Linked DNA regions of Rhodothermus marinus. The main gene of each other region encodes a partner of the protein of the gene in region 2 in a complex. Links are inferred from orthologs where the notes say so. Each region holds a gene or a part of one and is shown on either strand. Other genes may lie near its edges.

Evidence for each region. The genes of interacting proteins can lie anywhere in the genome.
Region 1: the proteins of prmC (region 2) and prfA are in contact, whole or in part, in a crystal structure (PDB 2B3T), measured with the Escherichia coli proteins. The link is inferred for Rhodothermus marinus from one-to-one orthologs.

Annotation. Positions count from the first base shown.
Region 1 is NZ_AP019797.1:705,127-710,272, reverse strand. What follows is about bases 1,643-4,434. They hold prfA (peptide chain release factor 1), read right to left. Parts: upstream 3,684-4,434; coding sequence 2,601-3,683; downstream 1,643-2,600. Other genes in these bases: glmS (glutamine--fructose-6-phosphate transaminase (isomerizing)), read right to left, coding at 3,742-4,434; rpsF (30S ribosomal protein S6), read right to left, coding at 2,048-2,473; rpsR (30S ribosomal protein S18), read right to left, coding at 1,814-2,011; rplI (50S ribosomal protein L9), read right to left, coding at 1,643-1,769. Outside these bases: GYH26_RS03170 (protein-disulfide reductase DsbD family protein), read right to left, coding at 1-1,232; more of rplI, read right to left, coding at 1,314-1,642; more of glmS, read right to left, coding at 4,435-5,146. UniProt on the Escherichia coli protein: Peptide chain release factor 1 directs the termination of translation in response to the peptide chain termination codons UAG and UAA.
Region 2 is NZ_AP019797.1:2,308,159-2,313,517, forward strand. Bases 1,502-4,412 are described here. They hold prmC (peptide chain release factor N(5)-glutamine methyltransferase), read right to left. Parts: upstream 3,459-4,412; coding sequence 2,544-3,458; downstream 1,502-2,543. Other genes in these bases: GYH26_RS09930 (FtsK/SpoIIIE family DNA translocase), read left to right, coding at 1,502-2,058; GYH26_RS09935 (type I restriction enzyme HsdR N-terminal domain-containing protein), read right to left, coding at 2,072-2,539; GYH26_RS09945 (SDR family NAD(P)-dependent oxidoreductase), read left to right, coding at 3,497-4,288. In the rest of the region: more of GYH26_RS09930, read left to right, coding at 1-1,501; glgP (alpha-glucan family phosphorylase), read left to right, coding at 4,416-5,359. UniProt on the Escherichia coli protein: Methylates the class 1 translation termination release factors RF1/PrfA and RF2/PrfB on the glutamine residue of the universally conserved GGQ motif, i.e. on 'Gln-235' in RF1 and on 'Gln-252' in RF2.

The DNA of each region.
Region 1 (5,146 bases), 1.6 Mb from region 2 along the record:
TTGATCGTCTGCATCCAGGCGCCCGATCGCGGCAGCGCTTCGAGCGCCCGCGGAAACAGCGCAAACAGCACGAACGGCGTCGCGAACGTCAGGCTGAAGGCCACCATGCCCAGCACAGGATAGCCCCACTCGCCCAGCGCCGTAGCGGCCAGCAGTCCGCCGACAAAGGGGGCCGTGCAGGAAAACGATACGAGCGTGAGCGTCAGCCCCATGAAGAGCACGCCCAGGTAGCCGCCGTGCGTCTGGCTCTGGCGGTTGAAGTAGTTGACGAGCCCGGAGGGCAGGCGCAGCTCGTAGAGTCCGAGCAACGACAGCGCAAACAGGATGAAAACCAGCCCGATGAACAGGTTGACCCAGGGATTGGCCGCGATGGTCTGTGCACCGGAAGCGCCCACGAGCAGGGCCGTCAGCACGCCCAGTCCCGTGAAGGTCACGACGATGGCCAGACCGTAGACGAGCGCCATGCGGACGGCCTGTGCGCGGCTGCCGCTCTGCCGCGTGAAGAACGAGACGGTCAGCGGAATCATGGGAAAGACGCAGGGCGTGAGCAGCGCGGCCAGTCCGGCGCCTACGGCCAGCAGCAAAAAGCCCCAGAGGCCGCCCGAACGGGCCCGCACCAGGTCCTGCGCGGCGGCGTCGGTCAAAGCCGGGGTCTCGTCGGACGTCGGCGGTGCAGCCTCCGGCTCGATGGGCGGCACGGCCGGCTCGAAACGTGGCGGCGCAGTCTTGGAGGTGGCCTGCGGGTCGATCTGTACGGTCGCTTCGACCGGCACTTCGGTGGGCGGCAGGCAGACCCGATCGTTGCAGGTCATAAACGCCACCCGGGCACGCAGCGTGCGCGTGCCGGGCGTGGCGTCCGCCGTCACCACCAGCGGCACCGCCAGCGCGGCCCGGTTCAGGAAATAGCGGACGACTTTCTCAAAGAAAGGATCGTAGCTTTCCAGCGGCGTCTGCTGGCGTGGCGATCCGGCCTGTCGGAGGTCGGGGAGCGTGTCGAGACGCACCCGGACGCCCCGCGTGGGCGGCGGCGAGTCGAGCGCATAGACCTTCCACCCCTCGGCGATCGTCGCCTCCAGGCGGAGCCAGAGCGAGTCGCCCGGCGCCACACGCTCGGGCTGCGTACGGGCGCGCCACTGCACGATCTCGGTCGCCCGCTGCGCCCGGGCCGGCGACGCCAGCAGCGCGAGTAAGATCAGAAGCCCTGTGTATCGCGACCGCCTGCAGATCTTCATGGCTCGACCGAAAGCCAACAAAAAAGGCGTTCGTCGGGAAAACGAACGCCTCGAACAATTGTTGCCGCTGGTTGCGGGGCGTCAGCCTTCGGCCGTCTCCGGCTCGACGCGGATCTTGATCTGCGCCACCACTTCGGGATGGAGCTTGACGCGGGCCGTGTAGACGCCCAGCATACGGATATCTTCGGGCATCTCGATGCGACGCCGGTCGATCCTGAAGCCTTTCTGCGCCAGATAGTCGGCCACCTGCGTCGAGGTAACCGTCCCGAAGATGCGGTTCTCCTCGCCGACCTTGGCGCGAATGACCACTTCGGTCTTCGCCAGCTCCTCGGCCATGCGCTGGGCTTCTTCCCGCTGGCGGGCCAGCTTACGCGCCTGCTGGCGGCGCCGCTCTTCCAGGTCCTTGAGCACGCTCGGCGTCGCCTCGATGGCCAGGCCCTTCGGAATCAGGTAGTTCCGTCCGTAACCGTCTTTGACGGTAACCACCTCCCCCTCCAGACCCAGCTTCTCTACGTCCTGCAACAAGAGTACTTTCATGGCAAAATCGCGGTTATGGGTCATGCGTCCAGATCGGCAGCGGCTTACTTGACCGCTTCGGCCACAAACGGCAGCAACGCCAGGTGGCGCGCCCGCTTGATGGCCCGGGCGATCTGCCGCTGCGTCTTGGCCGACACGCCGGTAATCCGACGCGGCAGGATCTTACCCTGCTCGTTGATAAACTGCTTCAGAAACTCGACGTCCTTGTAATCGACGTATTCCAGATCGCGCTTGCGTGCCATGGCTCGATTTCGCTTCGTTTTGGTGAAGATCGACGATTATTCCTCTTCTTCTTCCTCATCCTCCACTTCGACATCCTCCTCTTCTTCCACCGCTACGTCTTTCGGACGCGGCCGCGCCGCCTCGACGGCCTGCTGCTTACGCCGCTCGTAGTGACGCAGCATCTTCGCGTCCATGCGCAGCGTCAGGTAACGCAGCACCTGCTCGTCGATCTCCAGGAAGCGCTCCAGGGCGGCGATCAACGAGGCGGGCGCCCGGAAGTACATGTTCACGTAGTAGCCGTTCCGCCGCTTCTGGATCGGATAGGCCAGGCGCCGCGTGCCCCACTCGTCGACTTCAACGATCTCGCCGCCGTGCTCTTCGATGTACTGGTTGACGCGGCGGATGACTTCCTTGATCTGGTCGTCGCTGAGCGCCGCGTTGATGATGTAGGTCAGCTCGTAGAAGTTCTTCACTTCCGACATGATCCCTTCCCTGTGGAATGATTACCGGTTTCGGTTCATGCCCCCGCCGACGGACGGGAGCAGGGAGGTACGTAAGGTACGGCGCTTCAACGCCGGAGGCAAAGGGGTGGTTCTTCTTTGCGGAAAATTAGGCCTTGAGCTGAGCCAGACGCTCGGCGTGTTCGGCCGTGCGCAGCGCGTTGATCAGTTCGTCCAGCTCGCCTTCGATGATGCGGTGCAGCGGCCAGTTTTTCAGCTCACCTTCGAGGCGGTGGTCGGTCACCCGGTCCTGCGGGAAGTTGTAGGTGCGGATTTTGGCCGAGCGGTCACCGGTTTTGATGGAAGCCCGTCGCACCGCGTCGCGTTCGGCCCGCTGGCGCTCCTGCTCCAGTTCATACAGGCGCGCGCGCAGGATGCGCATGGCGCGTTCTCTGTTCTGATGTTGACTCTTTTCGTCCTGACAGGAGACGACAATGCCGGTAGGGATATGTGTAATGCGGACGGCCGACTCGGTGCGGTTGACGTGCTGCCCACCGGCACCGCTGGCCCGGAACACGTCGATGCGCAGGTCTTCGGGCCGGATCTCCACGTCCACTTCCTCGGCCTCGGGCAGCACGACCACGCTGGCGGCCGAAGTGTGGATGCGTCCCTGCGATTCCGTGGCGGGCACACGCTGCACGCGATGCACCCCGCTTTCGTACTTCATGGTGCCGTAAACGTCCGGCCCCTTCAGGCTGAAGATGATCTCCTTGAAGCCGCCCACCGTGCCCGGCGAAGCGTCGAGCACTTCCAGCTTCCAGCCCTTTCGCTCGGCAAAGCGGCTGTACATGCGGAACAGATCGCCGGCAAACAGCGCCGCTTCGTCGCCGCCCGTGCCGGCCCGGATCTCCACGATGGCGTTGCGCCGGTCCATTTCGTCCTGCGGAATCAGGCGCAGCCGCAGGTCTTCCTCGACGGCCGGTAACCGCTCCTCCAGTTCTTCCAGCTCATGCCGGGCCATGCGGATCAATTCCGGGTCCGACTCGGTGCGGATCAGCTCGCGCAGGCTTTCCTGCTCGGCCAGCAGGCGCTCGTAGGCTTCGATGGCCTCGACGACGGCGCGCAGGCTGGCATGTTCGCGTCCGAGCTCGGCCAGCCGCTTCGGATCGGCGGCCACCTCCGGGTCCGACAGCGCCTGCGTGACTTCCTCGTAACGGCGTTTGATTTCCTCCAGCGGCTCTTTCGGGATCATAAGCGCAGCGCTTCGTTTCCGCTGCTAACGCCGCGATCGGCCTGTAGGTGCCTGTAGGCTACTCCACCGTCACGCTCTTGGCCAGGTTGCGCGGCTGATCCACGTTGCACCCCCGCATGACGGCGATATGATAGGCCAGCAGTTGCAGCGGAATCACCGTCAGGAGCGGCGTCAGGAAGTCCGGCGCCGGTGGAATGCGGATGACGTACTCGCAGAGCTTGTCCAGCTCGCCGTTGCCTTCGTCGGTGATGGCGATGACCGATCCCTGGCGGGCCACCACCTCTTCGATGTTGGAGACCACCTTATCGTAGGTGCGGTCTTTCATGGCGATGAAGACCACGGGCATGAAGCGGTCGATGAGCGCAATCGGCCCGTGCTTCATCTCGGCGGCCGGATAGCCCTCGGCGTGGATGTAAGAGATCTCCTTGAGCTTCAGCGCGCCTTCGAGCGCCACCGGGAAGTTGTAGCCGCGGCCGAGGTACAGGAAGTTGGACGCGTAGCGGTAGACGTGGGCGATGCGCCGGATCTCTTCGTCGAGCGTGAGCACCTGACGCACCTTGTCGGGAATCTCGGCCAGCGCCCGCAGCGCCTGTGCCATTTCGGCTTCCGAGAGCGTGCGCCCTTCGGCCAGCTTGAGCGCCAGCATGGTCAGCACGGCCACCTGCGCCGTGAACGCTTTGGTCGAGGCCACGCCGATTTCAGGGCCGACGTGCAGGTAGACGCCGGCGTCCGTTTCGCGGGCGATCGTTGAGCCGACCACGTTGCAGATGCCCAGCGTCAGCACGCCCTGTCGTTTGGCCTCGCGCACGGCGGCCAGCGTGTCGGCCGTCTCGCCACTCTGCGAGATGGCAATCACCACGTCGTTGGGCCGCAGCACGGGATTGCGGTAGCGAAACTCGCTGGCATACTCCACCTCGACGGGAATGCGGGCAAATTCTTCGATCAGATATTCGCCCACCAGTCCGGCATGCCACGAAGTGCCACAGGCGCAGATGATGATGCGGTCGGCCGCCCGGATGCGGTCCATCACATCGATGAGTCCGCCCAGCTTCACCGTGTTGTGCTGCAGGTCGAGCCGCCCGCGCAGACAGTTTTCCAGCGCCTCGGGCTGCTCCATGATCTCCTTGAGCATGAAGTGGGGATAGCCGCCCTTTTCGATCTGCTCCAGGTCCCACTCCAGCTCGTGGACTTCCTTTTCGAGCAGCACGTTGTCGATCGTGCGCACTTCGTAGCCGCTGCGGCGCACGATCACCACCTCGCCGTCGTTCAGGTAGACTACCTGGCGCGTGTGCTCCACGATGGGCGCGGCATCGGAGGCCAGGAAGTACTCGCCCTCACCGATGCCCAGGATCAGCGGACTCCCCTTCCGGGCGGCGATCAGCAGGTCCGGATCGGAAGCCGATACGATAGCCAGTCCGTAGGTCCCTACCACCTGCGTGAGCGCCTGGCGGACGGCTTCCGGC
Region 2 (5,359 bases):
GGCGTCGTCTTCGAAGCCGACCTGCACGCCTGGTCCGGCGACCTGGGACTGGGACTGGCCGGCTGGATGACCCGGGTCTTCGGCACCGTCGGAGCACTGGGGCTCCTGCTGCTGGGCCTTGCTTCGATGACCATGCTGCTGGTCGATCACGACCTGCAGCGCTCGCTCGACCGTCTGGAACACCTGCTGGCCGCCGCCCGCGAGGGGCTCCGCCGCCGCTGGCAATCCTGGCGCCAGCATCGGGCCGAACGCCGCCGCCAGCGCCGGGAAGCACGCAGGCACCGCCGCGAGGAGCGTCCGGAGCCCGCATCGCCTGCCTCCCCTCCACCGCCCCCCGAGCCGCGTCCGGCACCGGAGCCGGCAATCAGCGCCACCGAAGGCGACGCCATTCCACGGCACGAACTGCTGCGTGAGCTGGTCCGAGGTGAAACCCCTCCACCGAAGCCGGCTCCACCCGAGCCGGAACCCGCCGAGCCCCGCCAGCCCGAGCTGATCGTCCGCCAGGGCATCGAGGAAGAACGCGCCGACCGCATCGATCGCCCGGCCGAACTGCCCACGCTGGCTTCCTTACCCCCCTACAATCCGCCACCCATCGACCTGCTCGACGCGCCAGAGGCCCACGAGCGCCGCATCGACTACGAAGAACTGGAGGCCAACAAGCGCATCCTGCTCGACAAGCTGGCCACCTACAATATCGAGATCACCTCGATCAACGCGATCGTCGGCCCCACGGTCACGCTCTACGAGCTGACGCCGGCGCCCGGCGTCAAGATCAGCAAGATCACCTCGCTGGAAGACGACCTGGCCATGGCGCTGGCCGCGCCGGGCATCCGCATGATCGCCCCGATTCCCGGCAAGTCGGCCATCGGCGTGGAGATCCCCAACCGCCATCGCGAGCTGGTCCGCATCCGCGACGTGATCGGCACGGCCCGCTTCCGCGACGCGCAGATGGAGCTGCCCATTGCGCTGGGCAAGACCATCGAAGGCGAGGTTTATCTGCAGGACCTGACCCGCCTGCCGCACCTGCTCATCGCCGGTGCCACCGGCTCCGGGAAGTCGGTGGGCCTCAATGCACTCATTACGGGCCTGCTTTACGCCTGCCATCCGGCCAATCTCAAGTTCGTGATGATCGACCCCAAAAAGATCGAACTGCAGCAGTATGCGGCCGTGGTCGATCATTTCCTGGCCATGCCGGAAGGTGCCGAGGAGCCCATCATTACCGACTTCACGCAGGCGCTATCCGTCCTGAAAAGCTGCGAAAAAGAAATGGAGCTGCGCTACGACCTGCTTTCCAAGGCCGGCGTGCGCAGCATCAAAGACTACAACCGCCGCCTCAAAGAGGGCGCACTTTCCCCGGACGAAGGGCATCGCCACCTGCCCTACATCGTGGTGATCATCGACGAGCTGGCCGACCTGATGATGACGGCCGGTAAGGACATCGAAGGACCGATCGCCCGCCTGGCGCAGATGGCGCGGGCCGTGGGCATTCACCTGGTGCTGGCAACCCAGCGGCCCTCGGTGGACGTGATCACCGGCCTGATCAAGGCGAACTTCCCGGCCCGCATCGCCTATCAGGTGGCCACCAAAGTGGACTCGCGGACCATTCTCGACCAGAACGGCGCCGAGGGCCTGGTGGGCAACGGCGACCTGCTCTTCATGATGGGTAGCCAGTTGGTGCGCCTGCAGGGGCCGTTCGTGTCGATCGACGAGGTAGAGCGCGTCACCCGGTTCATTGCCGAGCAGCCGGGCCCCGGTCCCTACTGGTTGCCGAGCATCGAAGACGAACGAAACGGCGAAACCACCGGCGGCGGAAGCGGCGACAGCTACGACGAGCTTTTCGAAGAAGCCGCCCGGATCATCGTGCGCAGTCAGCAGGGCTCGGTGTCGCTCCTGCAGCGCAAGCTGTCGATCGGCTACACCCGCGCCGCCCGCATCGTGGATCAGCTCGAAGAGGCCGGCATCGTGGGTTCCTTCGAGGGCTCCAAGGCCCGCCGCGTGCTCGTGCAGAGCGAAGCCGAACTCGAAGAGCTGCTCCGCTCGCTACGCGCTGCTTCCTGACCGTCCTGAGGCCTCACCCCCGTCGCCGTTCAAGCATCTCGGCATACGTGAGCCATCGAGGAAGGGGCGTCATGGTACGATGGGTCAGATCGATGTGCCAGAGGTAGTGTATGTGGCCGTTCGTGACGAGCAGATACGGCGCACCGATCACACGGTTGTAGCGACCGGCCTGCTCGATCACGTCCTGCGTGATGGACACCGTCGGCGCCTTGCATTCGGCCAGCAACAATGGCCGTCCCGCCCGATCATACACCACCAGATCGGCCCGTCGCCCCATACCCTGATCCGTGAACGACGCCTCCAGCGCCACCAGCGAGGGCGGACACTTCAGCGCCTGCACCAGATACTGGGCCAGATGTTGCCGCACCCACTCTTCGGGCGTCAGGCGCACCCAGCGCCGCCGCAGCGGATCGAGCAGGTACACGTGCCCGCCTCGACGCTGCAACCGGAACGAATAGGCCGGGAAGTTCAGCGCTTCCATGGCTTCAGGAGGATGACACAGGGGCGGGCCGTCGGGCCCATACCAACCGAGGATTACCGGCCAGATCGCACTCGAGCCGCACCGCTTCGTAGCCACAGGCTTCAAACAGCGCAACCACGTCGGTGCCGTAGTGCGCATGTACCTCACAGGCCAGGCGGCCACCGGGTTTCAGCAGCACGTGACCGTGGCGGGCCAGCGCCCGGTAGAAGCGCAGCGGATCCTCGCCGGCATACAGCGCCACCGGTGGCTCGTAGTCGCGCACCTCGGGCGGCAGCTCGTCGGCTTCATGCAACGCTAAATACGGCGGATTCGAGACGATCAGGTCAAACGGTCCGGGCACGTTTTCCGGAAACGAATCGGCCAGCACGTCCGCTTCCACCCAGTGCACCTGCAGGCCCAAGCGCTCGGCGTTGCGCCGGGCGATGGCCAGCGCCTCCGGACTGATGTCGCAGGCCCATACGTTCGCATCCGACCGGTAGTGTTTGATGGCCAGCGCGATGCAGCCGCTGCCCGTTCCCACGTCCAGCACACGCGGGCCTGGCGTCGCTTGCAGTTCCTGAAGGACGCGTTCGGTCAGCCACTCCGTCTCCGGACGCGGCACCAACACGCCCGGTCCGACCTCCAGCCGGAGCCCCAGAAATTCCACATAGCCCAGCACGTACTGCAGCGGCTCGCGTCGCAGCCGTCGGGCCAGCAGCTCGGCAAAACGCGCCCGGCGGGCGGCATCGACGGGCCGCTCCGGATAGGCGTAGAGCTGCGCCCGTGAACACCCGAGCACCTCACAGAGCATCCATTCGGCATTCCGGCGGGCATCGGGCACCCCGGCCGCCTCCAGTCGTTGGATGGCCTGTTGCAGCAGCTCGCCCTGCGTGATCGTGCCGTTTTCCACGGGATCGTTGCCGGTCATGATCGCCAGCATGAACGGTCTGTTGAACGATTTGCTTCCGACCGAACGCCATGAAGACGTTCAAGAACAAAACGATTCTGATCACCGGTGCCTCGAGCGGCATCGGTGAGGCGATGGTTTACCAGCTCCGCGATCCATCGGTCAAACTATTGCTGGTAGCCCGTTCTGAGGACAAGCTGCAGGCGATGGTCGAAGCGCTGGAGCGTCAGGGTGTCTGGGCCCAGGCCTACCCCTGTGATCTTGCGCAACCCGGGGCGGCCGAAGCGCTGTTCCGGCGCCTTACGGATGATGGCTACCGGGTGGACGTGCTCATCAACAACGCCGGCTTCGGCAAGTACGGCCGCTTCGACCAGATCAGCCTGACCGACACGCTGGAGATGCTCCGGCTCAACATTGAGAACCTGGTGGCGCTCACGCACCTGTGCATCCCGCACATGCTGGAGCGCGGCGACGCAGGCATTCTGAACGTGGCCTCGACGGCCGGTTTTCAGGGCATTCCCTACATGGCCGTCTATGCCGCCACGAAAAGCTTCGTGATTTCTTTTTCCGAGGCACTGCATGCCGAGTACGCCGATCGGGGCATCACGGTGACCTGTCTGTGCCCGGGTCCGACAGCCACGGCCTTTCAGGAACGGGCCGGCATGCCCGTCGAAGGCGTTCGCCGCTTCATGGAATCGGCCGAAAAGGTCGCCATCGCCGGCCTGCGCGCCCTGCTTCGCGGCGAGGTGGTGCACGTCAGCGGGGCCTCCAATGCGGTGGTGGCCCGCCTCAGCCAGCTGACCCCGCGTCGGGTGCGGCTGGCCGTCACCCGTCAGCTGCTGGGCCCGCACGATGACACCTGAGCCGGCGGTTTCGACCGTCCACCCGAAAGATTTGACAATCGAATCCGGCAGGCCTTGATGTAAACGCTTACCTGCTTATCTTTAAACCTCGTTCGTAAAAAAACCATAGCCAACCCGCGTAAAGCCTATGACCACCCGCGATAAACTGGAAGCCCTGGCGGCTAACCTCTGGTGGAGCTGGAATCCCGAAGCGCTCCAGCTTTTCGAGCGGCTGAACCCGGAAGCCTTTCGGGTTTCGCACCACAATCCACTGGCGGCGCTTCGCGCAGCCGACCCGGCTATGCTGAACGATCGGCCTTTTCAGAAAGAAGTCGATCGCATCTACGAGGCCTTTCAGGCCTATCTCAACAGCCCATCACGCCTTGAGGACGCCCCGCGTACCGTCTATTTCTGCATGGAGTACGGCCTGCACGAAAGCCTGCCCTTCTACGCGGGCGGACTGGGCGTGCTGGCCGGCGACCACATCAAGGCCGCCTCGGACCTGGGCATTCCCATGACGGCCGTCGGGCTGTTTCTGCGCGAAGGATACTTCCGTCAGCGTTTCGACCACAGCGGCTGGCAGCTGGCCGACTATCCGGCCATGGACCCGCTCGACCATCCCATGTCGCTGGTTCACGGGCCGGACGGCTACCCGCTGGTGATCACCGTACATCTGGGCCGTCAGCCGCTCTACCTGCGAGCCTGGAAGCTGGAAGTCGGTCGCGTGCCGCTGTACCTGCTCGATGCGTCGTTCGATGCCAACCCCGAGCCGCTGCGCATCCTGACACGCCGACTCTACCAGGGCGACCGCCGCATTCGCCTCCAGCAGGAAATCATCCTGGGCATCGGTGGCGTGCGCCTGCTGCGAGCCCTGGAGCAGGACTTCGACGTCTATCACATGAATGAAGGACACTGCTCCTTTGTCACGCTGGAGCTGCTGCGCGAGCGGCTGGCGGCCGGCGAAGAGCGCGAGGCGGCCGAGGCCTGGGTGCGTCAGCACTGCGTCTTCACCACGCACACGCCCGTCATGGCCGGGCACGACCGCTTCGATCCGGGCCTGTTGCTGGAGCAGATGGAGACGTTCCGGCACCA